Regions from separate parts of the Paenibacillus sp. GCM10027630 genome, predicted to be linked through region 1. Evidence: riboswitches for the same ligand, from Rfam matches in the RefSeq annotation. Region 1 holds a riboswitch; each other region holds the start of a gene.
The links. Region 1 has a riboswitch for cyclic di-AMP ahead of ACFQ0C_RS09850 (APC family permease). Riboswitches for the same ligand answer to the same signal wherever they lie in the genome.

Region 2: another riboswitch for cyclic di-AMP. It lies ahead of ACFQ0C_RS09465 (resuscitation-promoting factor); the one in region 1 lies ahead of ACFQ0C_RS09850 (APC family permease).
Region 3: another riboswitch for cyclic di-AMP. It lies ahead of ACFQ0C_RS21270 (C40 family peptidase); the one in region 1 lies ahead of ACFQ0C_RS09850 (APC family permease).

Annotation. Positions count from the first base shown of each region.
Region 1 is NZ_JBHTGY010000018.1:24,658-29,785, reverse strand. Features, by position in the region: gene ACFQ0C_RS09855 (lipase family protein) at 1-677, opposite strand, end outside; cyclic di-AMP (ydaO/yuaA leader) riboswitch at 1,551-1,732, shown strand; partial or broken gene ACFQ0C_RS09850 (APC family permease) at 1,837-3,671, shown strand; gene ACFQ0C_RS09845 (hypothetical protein) at 3,973-4,338, shown strand; gene ACFQ0C_RS09840 (LysE family translocator) at 4,728-5,128, shown strand, end outside.
Region 2 is NZ_JBHTGY010000017.1:18,109-23,236, reverse strand. Features, by position in the region: gene rsmA (16S rRNA (adenine(1518)-N(6)/adenine(1519)-N(6))-dimethyltransferase RsmA) at 1-592, opposite strand, end outside; gene rnmV (ribonuclease M5) at 605-1,150, opposite strand; gene ACFQ0C_RS09465 (resuscitation-promoting factor) at 1,837-2,976, opposite strand; cyclic di-AMP (ydaO/yuaA leader) riboswitch at 3,264-3,458, opposite strand; gene ACFQ0C_RS09460 (TatD family hydrolase) at 3,684-4,451, opposite strand; gene ACFQ0C_RS09455 (HD domain-containing protein) at 4,500-5,128, opposite strand, start outside.
Region 3 is NZ_JBHTGY010000039.1:177,718-182,845, reverse strand. Features, by position in the region: gene qoxC (cytochrome aa3 quinol oxidase subunit III) at 1-67, shown strand, start outside; gene qoxD (cytochrome aa3 quinol oxidase subunit IV) at 69-353, shown strand; gene ACFQ0C_RS21295 (hypothetical protein) at 453-671, opposite strand; gene ACFQ0C_RS21290 (DUF2812 domain-containing protein) at 897-1,523, opposite strand; gene ACFQ0C_RS21285 (PadR family transcriptional regulator) at 1,541-1,852, opposite strand; gene ACFQ0C_RS21280 (aminoglycoside phosphotransferase family protein) at 2,092-3,036, opposite strand; gene ACFQ0C_RS21275 (hypothetical protein) at 3,177-3,485, opposite strand; cyclic di-AMP (ydaO/yuaA leader) riboswitch at 3,635-3,784, shown strand; gene ACFQ0C_RS21270 (C40 family peptidase) at 3,787-4,629, shown strand; gene ACFQ0C_RS21265 (NUDIX domain-containing protein) at 4,697-5,128, opposite strand.

The DNA.
Region 1 (5,128 bases):
GCGACAGAGCCCTTTTGGAAAGGCAGCTCACGGCTTTTTTTGGCGTGTAAGTAGGTGTAGGTTTGGCCTGTTTTCGGAGATTTATAGAGAATAGGCGGCAGCTGCGGAACGAGATCGAACGGGTTGTGAATTCGATGCCGGTCGAATATTTGGTTGAAGGTGCTGGAAAATTCAGCGTTCCCCACACGAGGTGAAGCATACGTATAAACGATAGGATCGCTGAAGCCGCTATTCACTGCGGTGTCAACGGCGCATAGATGGGCAAGCGCACCGCCAAGGCTATGCCCTGTAATATAAAGCGGCTTATGACGGGAAAGAGTCTGTAAGGCTGACAAGACGGGTTGCCGAGCCGATTCATAAATCCCGAGAAACCCCTGGTGCACGGAGCCGCTGTTCTTCACATAGGGAAACGCGTTCTGTCTGGCGATTGCATCGGATATCCAGTCCGATTTGGTATTCGTTCCACGAAACACCAGGACGATCCGGTCAGCTGCCTCGGCGATAAAGCCGAACGGTTCTTTTCTGCCTGTAAATGAAGCGGCTTCAAATTCCGTAACCAACTGATAACGACGCGGCAGAACAAATGTTCCATCGGCGCTTTCAAACTGTTGATAGCTTTGGCTGCAAAGTGCGGACAATAAAATGGCGGTCTGGATATCAAACAGATTCTTGCTCATAGATCTCCCTCTTCTGCTCACACATGTTTTATGTATGTATATGAAAATGATGGGCTTACGTCCACGGGCATATGCCTAACTTATTCAAGCCAGACCACGCTACCCGTCCCCTCAGCTCCAGAGGAGGAATTTATTTAACAACCCGAACTGATTATTGTCGACCATAATTAAACGTCGTTCACGTATTCCGATTTTTTGCCCCAGTAGTAGCCAGAAAAAAGTACTCATCGTCATAATAATGCCCCCGAACTGCAATACGAGCATCACCATAAAATAGCCGAACACGCTATATGTTTATGCAACATTAAAAACGCCGAGGCCCGTATCAATTACTATACTGACGGCGGTAAAGAGACATTGTCTTGCTTCGCGTTCTATAAACAAGTGGATTTTGGGGAAATTTAACTCCAATTGATCGTATCAAAAGTAAAAGTGTAGCTCACTTAACTAACGGAAAACGAGAGAGCAATGGACGTACTTAGGAAGCTACTTCTTCCTTCAGTACGTCCATTTATATTTGAGAGCTATGAGTCTGTTCTCCCTCAAATAAGTTGTCGAAATCCCAAAGAAGCAGATGATTTGTTTTTCTTCACTAACACAACATTGGATATTATCAAGGATTTAAAAAAACTATCGGGCCTGCGTTCGACAATTGTAGAACTTGAGTAAATAGTTAACCTTTTTATTAAAAGATTTATGATAGTTGAAGAAAGAACGCGATAAAGTGAGCTTATAGAACCTTGAACACCAAGTAATCGCTTACATGTGATAAATACAAGATAATCCACCTTTTTCAATCCATATTTAAATTTTACAGTCACTGACAAAAGGAGTAGTATTCATTCTTGTATCTATAACTAAATACAGTTTCCAATTCTAATATCGCTGAGTTTTCAGTAAATGAAAAGCGGGGGAACCAAACAGGTGTAGGGATGCCAGTTGTAAAAACTGTTGTCTGCTCACTTGGGGTGAATCCAAGGATTATTAATCCTGGTAGGGCGACTCTCAACGCCCGAATCCGACAGCTAACTTCGTAAGCGTAAATGGAGAGTGGAGGGTGAAGCTTCTGATCCTAGTGACCACAGGGCTGCATGCACCTGTGTTTTTTGTTGTTTACAATTATCAATCTTAAAGAAAGAGCCCGGGAATTGGGTGTGAAATGGTGGTGAACACGAGTGTTATCTGCTCTAAGAGATTTTTAATTGGCCGACCGTTAAAATCAAATGAATTAGGGGAACAAAAACTTAATAAAACTAAGGCTTTAGCCATCCTTTCTTCAGATGCCTTATCTTCAGTTGCTTATGGCCCAGAGCAAATATTATTAGTCTTAGTAACCGTTAGTGCCGTAGCATTTTGGTATTCCATGCCAATTGCCTTTGGAGTATTAATTCTGTTATTAGCTCTTATTTTATCTTACCGGCAAATTATTTTCGCTTATCCTCACGGTGGTGGGGAGTATGTGGTATCGAAGGAAAATCTGGGTATATATCCTGGGCTGATCGCCGGAGGCTCCTTGTTGGTAGACTACATCTTAACGGTAGCAGTAAGTGTGTCTGCCGGCACGGATGCTATTACGTCTGCATTTCCTAGTTTACATGCTCATAATGTAGTCATTGCTAGTATATTTGTCTTGTTTATTACAATCTTGAACTTAAGAGGCGTAACGGAGTCTGCTTCTATATTAGCCTATCCGGTTTATTTATTTGTTTTAGCTTTATTTATTCTAATTAGCGTGGGTATTTACAACATCCTCACGGGACATGTTTCACCTGCTTTACATACACCAATCGGTACACCAGTGGTTGGAATTAGCTTGTTTCTACTTCTAAGAGCTTTTGCCTCAGGTAGTTCTGCTTTAACAGGAGTTGAGGCCATCTCGAATGCCATTCCGAACTTTAAAAACCCTGCTCCTAATAATGCTGCTAAAACGTTAATTGCGATGGGTACTTTATTGGCTTTGTTATTTTCCGGAATTGTATACTTGGCTTATTATTATGGAATTTCTCCGAGATCCGAGGTAACAGTTGTCTCCCAAATAGCAGAACAGACGTTCGGAAGGAACTTTATGTACTTCTTCATTCAAGGAACAACGGCATTGATCTTAATCCTTGCTGCTAATACCGGGTATTCTGCTTTCCCCTTACTTGCCGTGAATCTTGCAAAAGATAAGTTTATACCTAGAATGTTCACGGTTCGAGGGGACCGGCTGGGATACTCCAATGGGATCATTATTCTTGGGATTCTTTCAATCGTCTTAATTATTGTTTTTGAAGGACGGACGGAACAACTCATCCCGCTTTATGCTGTAGGTGTGTTTATCCCATTTACCCTCTCCCAAACAGGAATGGTTGTAAAATGGATTCGTGAAAGACCAAAAGGCTGGGTTGCCAAACTCATTATTAACACAACAGGTGCTGGGATCAGCTTTATCGTCACCATGATGTTCTTTTTAACCAAGTTCTCACAGGTTTGGTCTGTATTAGTTTTCTTGCCTTTAATCATTTATCTCTTTCATCGAATTAGAAAGCATTATGAAGCAGTTAGCGACCAATTGAGACTTACAACCTGTGAGCCTGCTGTGCCGATTGAGGGAAATGTAATCATTCTTCCTGTGGCGGGAGTTACTCATGTGGTGGAGTACTCATTAAACTATGCAAAATCCCTTTCACCCCACCAGATTATTGCAGTGTACGTCCCGTTTGAAAGAGAGGATGAAGCGGCGTTTGAAGAAAAGTGGAACAAGTGGCAACCTGATGTGAGACTGGTGACACTCCACTCTCCTTACAGAAGTATTATCCAGCCACTGACCAAGTTTATTGATACCGTTCAACGCAAAGCGAATGAGTCGAGCTATCAGGTTACGGTTATTATTCCGCAATTTATTCCTAAAAAAGGCTGGCATAATATCCTGCATCCAGTTTACTGATTCGTACACACTTGCTATATCGGAGAGATGTAATTGTAACTACTGTACCGTATCATTTAAAGAAATAGAATCAACTAAGTCATCTGAAATTATAAATCCATCTCAATCTGATAGAAAAATGACACAAATGTGCCTACATAACATATGGAAGAAAAGCTTGAGGAATCAGGCTTTTTATTTTTTATGAAGGGAGATTTGAAAATGCACAAATCTCCCTTCATTGTCGACTAGTGACACAAATCCTGTATTTACTTCAACATAGATTTGGTTAAAGGTGGATTGTGATAACGGAGATCGCTAGCCGCCCTATTCGAGGTATGACAATTCATCAAACAAATAATACAGAAACTAAGAAAGGACAGTACTAACATGGAAAATGTATTAAATGTAGATAAATTTGAATCAATAAAATCTTTACAATCGACAATTAGTAAACTCGAGAATGCCTTGTCCCAGATGACTCAAAATGGCGCAAATACTAGCCTAGTAAAGAAACGACTCAAAGCTGTTTCCATCGGCTTAGCCATGCTAGAAAACGTTTGGAATCAAAGACCCCATTATTACACACAGGAAGATTTAGCAGAAGCTCGCAATGTTATTACTGGTTTATTTCCATCCATTGAAAACAGTTATGCTAAGTCAAAGGTTGGTAGTCCCCAAAGAACGCTTTTAGAAAGAAGAATTAAAGCGTTGGAACTAACTGTCCAAGCGATTGACGATCTTTCCACTAAATAACTCATATTGTAAACGAAGCGTTAGAAGAAACCTTTTTTAACAAAAACTAACTGAAGCCTTTTTTAAATTGATTCTGGAGTTGTTAAGCCACTCAATTCACGGAGAACGATAGTTCAATAAACAACCACGACGCGGCTGCCGGCATAGATTGGCAGCCGCGTTGTGGTAACGGGCAGTTATGTGGCAAAGAAACTCAAAAAAAGATTTGTATAAAAATTCAATGTTGCGTATATTTATGATACGTAGGTACGAAAGGAATCGGCCGTGTTAAAGTGGTGACGATTATCGGAATGAAAAAAGCACTGAAGGAAATGTTCTGTCATGTTGAGATTCTTCCCCATATTGTTTAAGGCCACTTCTACGGCCTAGCCTGAGAGGAGTAATGTACTTTGGTAACTTCCGGTACTTTGATTGCTTTTGCAGTAGTTTCGCTCGGCATGGTTTGTTCTCCGGGTCCTAACATGATTTATCTGATTTCTCGTTCCATTTTGCAAGGACGCGTAGCGGGGGTGATTTCGCTTCTAGGCGTTATTCTTGGGTTCTTGATTTACATTGTAGCAACCATGTTCGGTCTTTCAGCTCTCTTCCTAACCGTCCCCTTTCTTTACGTATTAGTAAAATGGGCGGGGGCCATCTACTTGCTTTGGCTTGCTTGGAAAGCAGTCAAACCGGGAGCCGTTCCGATTTTTGCGCCTAAGCAAAGTCTTTCCATTGATCCTCCGAAAAAGCTGTTTTTAATGGGATTGATGACAAATCTGCTAAACCCCAAAATTGCTCTTTTATATGTATC
Region 2 (5,128 bases), on a different contig from region 1:
GAACTATAGTTACAATCTCCGGTTCGCAATAATACTGTACGGCAATGCTTAGGCTGCCATACTCTTTGCCGCCCGGCTTTGCAGACATCCGATCAGCTACTTCCTTCTGAATCATGACAACAATATTCTCAAGAGGAAGTTTCTCTTCCAACAGCTTCATAATAATCGGCGTCGTTATATAATAAGGCAAATTTGCAACAACACTGACTTGTTCGAACCCTTGAAACTGCTCATCAAATAAAGGACTTAAATCCACCTTCAGTACATCATCATGAATGACACTAGCGTGTGAATAAGCACTTAAGGTCTCCTGAAGAAGCGGCAAGAGCCGTTGGTCGATCTCGATAGCCACTACTTTACCTGCGATTTTGGACAGCTGCTGGGTTAATGCGCCGATCCCTGGACCGATCTCCAGCACTCCTTTAGATACATCCAGCCCGGCAGCGGAAACAATTTTATGTAAAATGTTCGGATCTACCAGGAAATTTTGGCCCAGACTTTTTTTCAATACAAGACCATGTCTTTTCAAAAGTTCATTGGTTCTCTTTGGGGAAGCTATATCTTCTTGTACGGTTGGTTTGACTGTATCCATGGTTAACTCTACTTACCCCTCTTCTTTATCCAGCTGCCGCCAAGCAGCCGCAAATTCTTCACGTGTGATTTGGAACATTCTGCATCGTTTATAAAATTGCTTGCCGTTACAATAGCCAATCCCCAACACTTTCCCTACAGCCATACGTCGCGAAGCAGCTTGGGGATGAACTATTAATCCTGCCGCAACCAAATCGTCTAAAGTAATATCGGACTCTGCTGACTCATAATCCGTACGCAAGTTAGAGAGTGCTTCACGGATCGTCTCCACAGATGCATTCTCTACCCCAATATCCCCTTTGCTTGTCGCATTTTCCTGCGTTATAAAGGCATGCTTGCAGCCAGGCACTTGGGCAGTAATAATCTTACGAATCCGCTCTCCGGCATGATCCGGGTCAGTCAGCACAATTACACCGCGCCGCTGCTGGGCAAGCTTGATTCGTTTAATAATATCCTTGTTAATCGCCGATCCGCCGGTCTCAATCGTTTCCGCCTCAACCGCTCGTTTTATAGCGGTTGTATCATCTTTTCCTTCAACCACAATAATTTCCTTGATCACTGGATTATTCTCCTCCCAAACCCTCCCCGCCGGGAGGGCCCCAAGGGCTCCGCCCTCTGGACACCCGTTAAGGGCTTGGGGGAGGAGGTTCGGTGGCGCTCCCTTGGAGCCTTATGTACTTACATCGCTACCGTCCCTACGGGACACGCTTCTCCTCTGATCCCCTGCCCTTTATGAATGGGACACTCTGATCTAGCCTGTTACCGCACACTATGCAAGCGTGGAGTGGCTTGCTTCGCGAAGCCAAAGCAGCCACGACTAACGCGCTCCTACCACCTCCAACCCATCGAAGAACTGTCGAAGCTCCTTCCCCAATAAAGCGGGTGTCCAGAGGGCGGTAGCCCTTGGAGCCCTCCCGGCGGGGAGGGTTTGGGTGGGGGACTCCGGAGGATTTTGGTGGGGGCAAGAGTGCACTAACTGAAAGCGTGTCCCCTAGGGACGAAAGCGATCCTCCACCTATAATAGCATACGAAACGCCAATCTGCCTCCCACCCCAAGCCGTTAGCGGGTGTCCAGAGGGCGGCCAGCCCTTGGAGCCCTCCCGGCGGGGAGGGTTTGGGTGGGGAAATCCGGAGGGTTTGGGTGGGGGACTCCGGGGGAAATCCAAAAGAACAGAAAAAAGAAGAGGATGCCCCCTTCTTCTTTCAAAACCTTATATATGATGAGTCTGCCCTAATTGCAGGCCTTTAGTCCGCTGTAGGTTTCTTGGGTCCAATTACGTAAATGGTATACCCGCGTTTAGTGCCGAAACGGTTCGCATAATCGTTGTTGTCAAAATAGACATCAACTTTGTTACCCTTAACTGCACTGCCGGTATCTTCGGCTCTGCGGAATCCAAGTCCGTCAATATAAACCCACCAACCGAGCGGAATTACTTTAGGATCCACTGCAATCGTTCGACCTTCCGTTACTCTCGTGCCTGAGGACGTTAGTCCATACTGCGGGTGTTCGGCGCTTTTGCCAGTTGATGATGCTCCAGCCGAATAGGCCGTTAGCGTCACATTGTTAATAACCTGCTTCACTCCGAAAGAAACGCCGCTCTTCATCACATCTTGCAAATTCGGCGAGGATGCTGATAATACTACTACCGGATTTTTCGTTCCTATTGCAACAATTTTATTGATACTTTCAGACTTTACTTTTTCATCAACCACTTGTTCGGATACAAGCTTACCATCTTCAAACAGCTTTTCTTTCGTTTTTAGGAGCAGCCCTTCTTGTCCTTCTTGAACTATTTGCTCTTTCCCCTTAACAAGCTGAGGATCATTCTTTTTCTCCACATCAAAAGCAATCGGTTCCGTTACCTCTTCCGTCTCTTTCTTGACACGGACGATCTGGATTGCCCTATTCTCCGCCAAATTGGCATCAATAGCTGGACTAACCTTGTCTAGCTCGCCAACCGGCACTTTTAATTCGCTTAAAGCAGTCCCCACGGTCTTGGCCACCGTATACAGGGTCTTGGTTTCTCCATCCGCTGTTAACTGCACCGGTTGTGCATGTTCTATCGCAATCCGGTCCCCGCTCTTCAGCTTGGCTCCAAGCTCTGCAGAGAGACGATCGTGCTCTCCAACAGAAATTCCTTGCTCATCCAGTAAACTCTGTAGAACCCATTGTTTAGTATAAACAACCGATTCCTGTCCGTTCACAACTACAGATACCTTCTTGGTAGCCGTACCGTGTAACATCATCATAAACATGAAAGTCATAGCGATTGAAATAAGTCCAATGATCCAAATCAAACGCAAGTTTTCATGCTTCCATCGCATTGCGAAGGACATGCTGGATGATCGTCTTACATGGGGTTGCTCATGGTGAATAGCTCCCACTTGTTCGGTCCTCCTTCAAAGCCCCGCCGTCGTGTGTTACGCATGATTCATCTGACGCGACTATGGTTTAATTTTGCAATCTTTTCGTTAATCAACTAGGGGCTGCAATCTTACTTTCCATATCGTTCTTCCTGCGTGCGGCTAGCACCTCCTTGGTTACCTGAGCAGCTATGTACCCGGTCTGTGAATTGAATATCGTAACGAAGAACACAAAAAAGTCGCGGAAAGAGGACTCTTCCCGTGACTTTGAGTTATTTCAGCAATATGAAATAAAGCGCACGACAATCGTTACCTCTCTCTTAACGCTTACGAGGTTAGCTGACGGATTCGGACTTGAGAGTCGCCCTACTTGGGTCGGTTCACTGTAACATGACCTAACCATGATTCACCCCTGAAAATGTGACCTTTGTCTCATTGAAAAAATGGGACAGTCACTTTGCGGTTCCCCCGTTTCCCTGATGGAAACTCAGCGAAAATGAAAACTTGGTAAACGTATTAAGTTAATATTGAGTTTACGCTGTCTGATACAAAGTTGTAAAGTATACAAACTGGTCAAAAAACCTTGATTTTTGACCATATTAGGTATTTTCATCCGTTTTCAGGAATAAAACCATTGTTTTTCTATTGAAATCGTACAATATACCATATATTTCTTTGATTATCGTGTTTTCGACGAAAATAGACTCGTCCAAACCCTTATAACCAAATTAAAGTAACCCGAATAATGTAACCGCATTTTGGGTAGTTACCCGAGCTAATTCTTCCAAAGTCAGCCCTTTAAGCTCAGCAGCCGTTTCTGCGACTAATTTCACATATGCCGTCTCGTTCCTCTTGCCGCGAAATGGGTGCGGGGTTAAATAGGGGGCATCTGTTTCAATCAAAAGACGCTCCAACGGCACCTTTTCCAACACTTCTTTTGGCTGCTTTGCATTCTTGAATGTAACAGGCCCTCCGAAGGAAATGTGAAAATTCATATCCATACAGAGCTTCGCCGTTTCCCAGCTGCCTGAGAAGCAGTGCATGACCCCTCCAACATCTGAAGCCTTTTCTTCGCGAAGAACCTGAAGAATGTCATGGTGCGCATCGCGGTTGTGAATCACGATCGGCATACCCAGCTTACGCGCCAACCGGATTTGCTCCCGAAATACACGATCCTGCACATCTTTAGGCGAGGTGTCCCAATAATAATCAAGGCCAATCTCACCTATGGCTACCACTTTCGGATGGGCACATAATTGTTCGATCCAATCTAAATCATCCGCCGTCATATCCTTCGCATCCTGGGGATGCCAACCAACGGTTGAATAAATAAAATCATATTGCTCCGCTAAGGCAATTGAGCTAGGGATGGTTTCCCGATTAAATCCGACATTAATGATTCGACTGATTCCGCTCTCGAGCGCGCGCTGAATAACGTCATGTCGATCTTCATCGAACTGGGGAGCATTAAGATGAGTATGCGTGTCTGTTAACATTGAAGTAGCTATTCTCCTTTATTTGTTTTATGTAGGTAAAACTTTCGCTTAATCTATGCCCAACAGCCTGCGAATATCCGGTGCAAAAGTCTGCCGCTGGCTATGAAGAAGCAGCTCTTCCGGGAAATACAAATGATATTTCCCCATATGAATACCGCTGATTGATCTTACAATGTCGGATTTAAGCGATATCTCAGTTAATCTATCCTTGTTATCCAATAACAAAATGGGCAGTTTTTCGTCATGATCGCCAGGGCGGTACACATCATAGGAAAGATCGGACGGAAAATCAATGGCCAGATAAAAAATAGGGTCCATTCCAAGTCCTTCCATCGTTTCCCTCAGCCGTTCGATCTGTTCAGCTTCAATCCGCTCCAGCGACACATATTTAAAAAGATTACGATTCAGAAACCGTGAGCACAGGTCTGACAAAATCTCATCCTTTTCATACGCCCACTGCATCAGCACCGTTTGCATTAACGCCTCATCCAGCATGTGATATTCCTGAACGGTAAGCGATTGACGGAATAAGCTCAGCAATGGCGGCAGCATGAAGGCGAAGCTATATCCTTCTTCGAATAACTGCTTTGCTCTTTGAAACACCTTATGTAATACAATCTCAGCGCTGCGAGTTACCGGATGGAAATATATTTGCCAATACATCTGATAACGTGACA
Region 3 (5,128 bases), on a different contig from region 1:
CTGGCATTTCCTGGACGTAGTCTGGATATTCATATTCAGCTTTGTCTACTTGAAAGGAATGATGTAGCATGAAAGAGTTATTTCCGCGCAAACAAGTCATGGGTTTTGTATTCTCGATGATCCTTACTGCAGCAGCTCTTTCCGTTTACTTCTTCGACATGTCATTTGCCTTCGGCATGACTGTGCTTCTTGTAACAGCATTTATACAAGCGGGCCTTCAACTCGTGGTATTTATGCATGCCGGTGAAACGGGGGATAAAGGAGCCATCTACACAAACATCTATTATGCGTTAGCCATTGCATTAGTTACCGTCTTTGGTACGTTACTATGTATGGTCTGGGGTTTTGTCTGATCAGGGGCTGTCTCACAAGGGTAAACCCTATTGTCCTATAAAATGAGTAAAAGAACCTTCAAGTTAACTTGAGGGTTCTTTTGCGAGCTATTCAAATTATTAACTTCTCCCGGTCTTCGCTAGCATCTCTTCCGTTGCAACAAAGAACACGCCCATTATGAATATAAGAACAGCTCCCGCAATTGTGCCCATACCAATGGGAATCATACTGCTATAATTATTATCGAAAATACCTAATATCAACATAATAAATCCTATTGCAAGTAGCGAAATACCTACAACCTTCACCGCATTCAGTATTGGCGTATTATTCTTCAAGTCAGCTCACTCCTTATACGCTATATTATTCACTTTGTTCACAGAAACGTCAATCTTTTTTATTAAAATGTTCACAAATAATCCGATTGAATTTCTCGCTCGGATCATTGGCCAATTTCAAAAGAACACTTAGAAAACAGCTAATTGTACCAATTACGCAGAAAAGCTGCCGATCCATTTGCAATCGACAGCCTTGCTGATAGTTTTTTTGATAGTTAGCATTTCTCATTTCCCATACTTATCTGCTTGTATTTTGCTATATTGCTTATTCGCTTTGAATGCAAATATTAAATATAAAACAATCATAATAGGAATAAGTAACCAGAGAAACCCTCTGAAAAAGGCAAATGGCGTTTCAAAGAGAAAGGCTTTCCAAAAGGCCGATCCTGTTTCTTCCCATAGCCCGGGAGTATAATACAATAATTTGGGATTTAGAAATGCTGCCGTATCAATAGAGTCGGTGGAGATTAGTACTACAAAAATAGGGATGAAGGTAGTAGCCAAGGTGCTCCACATTTCAGATATTCTTTTATATCTTCCGGCTTTGGAATCAGCATCTGAAAAAATATCATCGTATCCATTTTCGTGTATCTTCCTAAAATATTGATAACCCGAACTTTTGGTCCCCGTAATATGTTGCCAACCACAGTCTTCGAAAAGAGCACAGTAATCTGCAAAATCCTCCTGCTTTTTAAATGTTCGGTAATCCATTTTTATAACTGCATTGTCGGGTTTGTCGGGTTGAAATTCATAACCCATCGTTTTTTTTGTGAATCTGTAACCTTGCTGGGCCATCTTATTCAGCCATTGCTCTTCTTTCTCAAAATTAATAAAGAACTTAAATTTTTTCACCACTATTCCCCCATTTCTTATCTGAAGGTATCTTTCGTAACCTCAATCATATGTTTCATTCTTTCAAAGTCGAGACGCAAAATTTCCAGTCCTCTATCAGTAATGGCATAAACCTTACGCCTGCTGTCCTCACTTTTGACAGGCTGTATAAATTTTAGCTTCACCAAATTCTCAACAGCTCCATACAGCGTCCCAGCAGCCATTCTTACCTGTCCGCCGCTTAGCTCCTCAACCTTTTGCATAATCAAATATCCATGTGCCGGTTCCATCAAGGCCAATAGAATATAATAAACGGTTTCCGTAAGCGGCAAATTTTTATCTCTGCTCATGTTTCCCCTCCTTGAATCAACGGCACATATATCGTCAGACTATATATAGTAAAACTGTATAGTTACACTATACACAATGAGACTGTATATAGCAACAGTAAAAAAGCCGTTTAGCATATTTTTCTGCTACACGGCCCAGCCTGCGGATGCAACCATCAATCTCCGCAATATGTAATTAAAATTTCCAACCTATTAGGGATCGTTTATTTCAGATACAAGGTGTCCTCTGTGCTGGATCATTATACGTCTATATCGCGCAGTTCTGTCGCTAAGAGGCTAATAGTAGTAACTCTTTCTTCACCATCTTGTTTGTCGAATAGGAGTTGCTCCATAAATTCCCAGACATCTTCCAGCTTGCGCCTGCCCTTATAAAACTGCAAGACATCAGGATTCATTACAAAATCCTTATGAAGATTCTGATAGATGCTTAAAAATTCAGCAAAGTACGGCTTGTCAACCAAGAACATCATATCCGCTTCAACGGGGGCCAATTTCAACCCTTCCCAGTCAATTAACATCAGATGTGGTTCGGATTGCATCAGATTCCAATTGTGGAGATCTGAGTGGCACAGAGCCATTCTTACATTACCGGTCTTTAACCTCACAGACAATTGTTCAACGGTATCGATCATATCCCTAATTTGTTCAATGTGAGGGTTCATCACTTCTCTTAGATCAACAGGAATAAGGTTATTCTCTTCATCCAACGAGTTTCTAAGCTCTGGCAAAAACGGAACATGAAAATTTTCTTTGACCATATCCGTTTGAATAGGTATTTCTTCTCCATAGGCATGAAGCTCTGTCACTATTACCGATAGATGGTAAATTTGCTCCTTGTTCAAATCTTTATCACCAATTGTTTCTCCATCTATATATTCATAAAGCAAATAAACTCCAGCATCATCCTCACATTTATAGTCACCTTTTTTAGTTAAAATGGGTACCGGAATTTTACCTTTCAAGCTGCTATTATGCATGAGCCACACCAGAATAGGAACATATTGATCTATATGTGCCGTCCATTTGGCGGTGGATGCTCTGCTCTTTTCATAAACCTTCAAAAAGTAGGCAGCCTTGTTGTCATAAACTTTATATGCAAGTGCCGCCCAACCACCCTTCTGTGGTAAAACGTTTATGATATCTAGATCATAGTGATCTTTCAAGATGTTCCTGATCTTGATCATTATGTCCCCCTATGTAACTAGGCCATTGCACCATATTTGAGATATACAATCTGGCTTCCGACATAAGTAACAGCCACTCCATTAATATTCCTCTATCACAGCAACCAGGTTGCAAATAGAACCTTCTTCAGTCGAAAAGATTACCCCTCCGACACATCCGCCCTTAATTCACCTGCAACCTCAATTATTTTGGGAATGACTGCTTCATTGGTGCCAGATACGTAGATATCGCCTTGATAATGACGGAATGGGATCTTTGTATCGCCGTAGCTCCACATGAAGAAGTCTCCTTCAATAGACATGCTGGTAGAGCCTGTCACCGTAAACACTGACGTATAAGTAAAATCAGGTTTGGATGCAAAATACTGTTTACACTCTTCCAAAGAAATGGTTAGGTCTGAACTGTCATTTTCCTGAAATGCTCTTGTAATTCGATAGCGCTGACTCATTGAAATGCCTCCTAGCGTAAAATGGATATAAGAAAATATATCACATCTTAGTGCAAAAGAGATATATCAGAGATATCCAAACTCGTTATAACACGCTGACACCCACTGATATATCAATTGGGACACGAATATATTGTAAGGGTGGTTTTTAGTAAAATATGCCGAATCTGCACAGCATAAGTGCTAGTACGGGGGACATCTATTCTCGGGGTGAATATTCGACTGCTTTGAGCTGCGAATAAGGGAAAACCTCTTCCCTAACCCGTCAACTAACCTCGGAGGCTATTAGGAGGAAAATAGTTTGAAGCTTTCAGGCAAATCGTTTGTGTTTTTTAGTGCATTTCTTTCTTGCGCATTCTTTTCTACGGTCAGTGCTCATGCCTCAACCCCGAATGAAGGAGTCAAAATTCAAGTCAATGATACGCTCCTCAATTTTCCCGAAGTACAACCTGTCGTGGATACCAATTCTCAGCTCCAAGTACCGTTTCGTCCTCTGATGGAAGCGCTCGGTTACCAGATCAGCTGGTCAAAGGAAGGTAGAGAGGTTAAAGTCTCTATGAAAAAGGACGATCAAACCTTAACCTTGAAAACTGGAGATACGTTCGTACAAGTCAACGGGAAACAAGTCGAAGTGAAATCCATGATCGGTATGGACCAAGGAAGTGTATATTTACCTCTCCGGTTCGTATCCGAAACTCTCGGAAACAAAGTTCAATGGGATGACGAGAATCAGCTCGCCATCGTAGACGCGGATGGGAAATACCATGCCCCAGCGTGGTATAAATCAAAGAAGCAGGATACTATCCTCCAATTCGCCAAAGAGTATCTTGGCGTACCTTATAAATGGGGAGGCAGTACACCTAACGGATTCGATTGTTCAGGGTTTGTACGGTATGTATTTACTCATAATCGGGGAATTGATTTACCTCGAACATCTATTGAAATGTACGATAATGTGGGAACCGCAGTAGCTTATCCTACTCAGGGGGATTTGGTCTTTTTTTCTAAAAGCGGCGTATCTCACGTAGGAATCTATATGGGTAACGGTCAATTCATCTCAGCTACGTCATCACACGGGGTTCAAATCGATTCACTATTCAGCCCTTATTGGGGATCCAGATACATAGGTGCTAAAAACATATAAATTTATTTAGTCTGCCTGAGTCACTTCTCCGAATGCCTCGGGCAGACTAAAATATTTGAGAACCAGCTTATTCAATCACATACGTATTTACATGCTGCTCTCTCATATATACGTTCTTTTCAAATAAAGCGACATCTTGGATTCTTTGAATAGTAAAATTAGACATTGGTTTGGGCAAATCATGCAAATCAAAATAGGCACATTCATCAATTTCTATACCGTCAGGCGTAGGGATTCCGCTGAAAGAATTCGCTCGAAAAATAAAAACATAGGCATTTCGATGAGATAAAAAGTAAAGTCCACTGAGTGACATATCTGTAACTTCTATCTGAATTTCCTCCTTACATTCCCGAACTGCAGCTTCCCATGAAGACTCTCCGTTCTCCACAACACCGCCCGGCAGTGCCCACTTTTTTTTGCCGTAAACTTGATGAACGAGTAAAATCCTCCCTGACTTATCAAAAATTGTGCACCCAGCGGCGTCAGCTGTTCTCTCCAT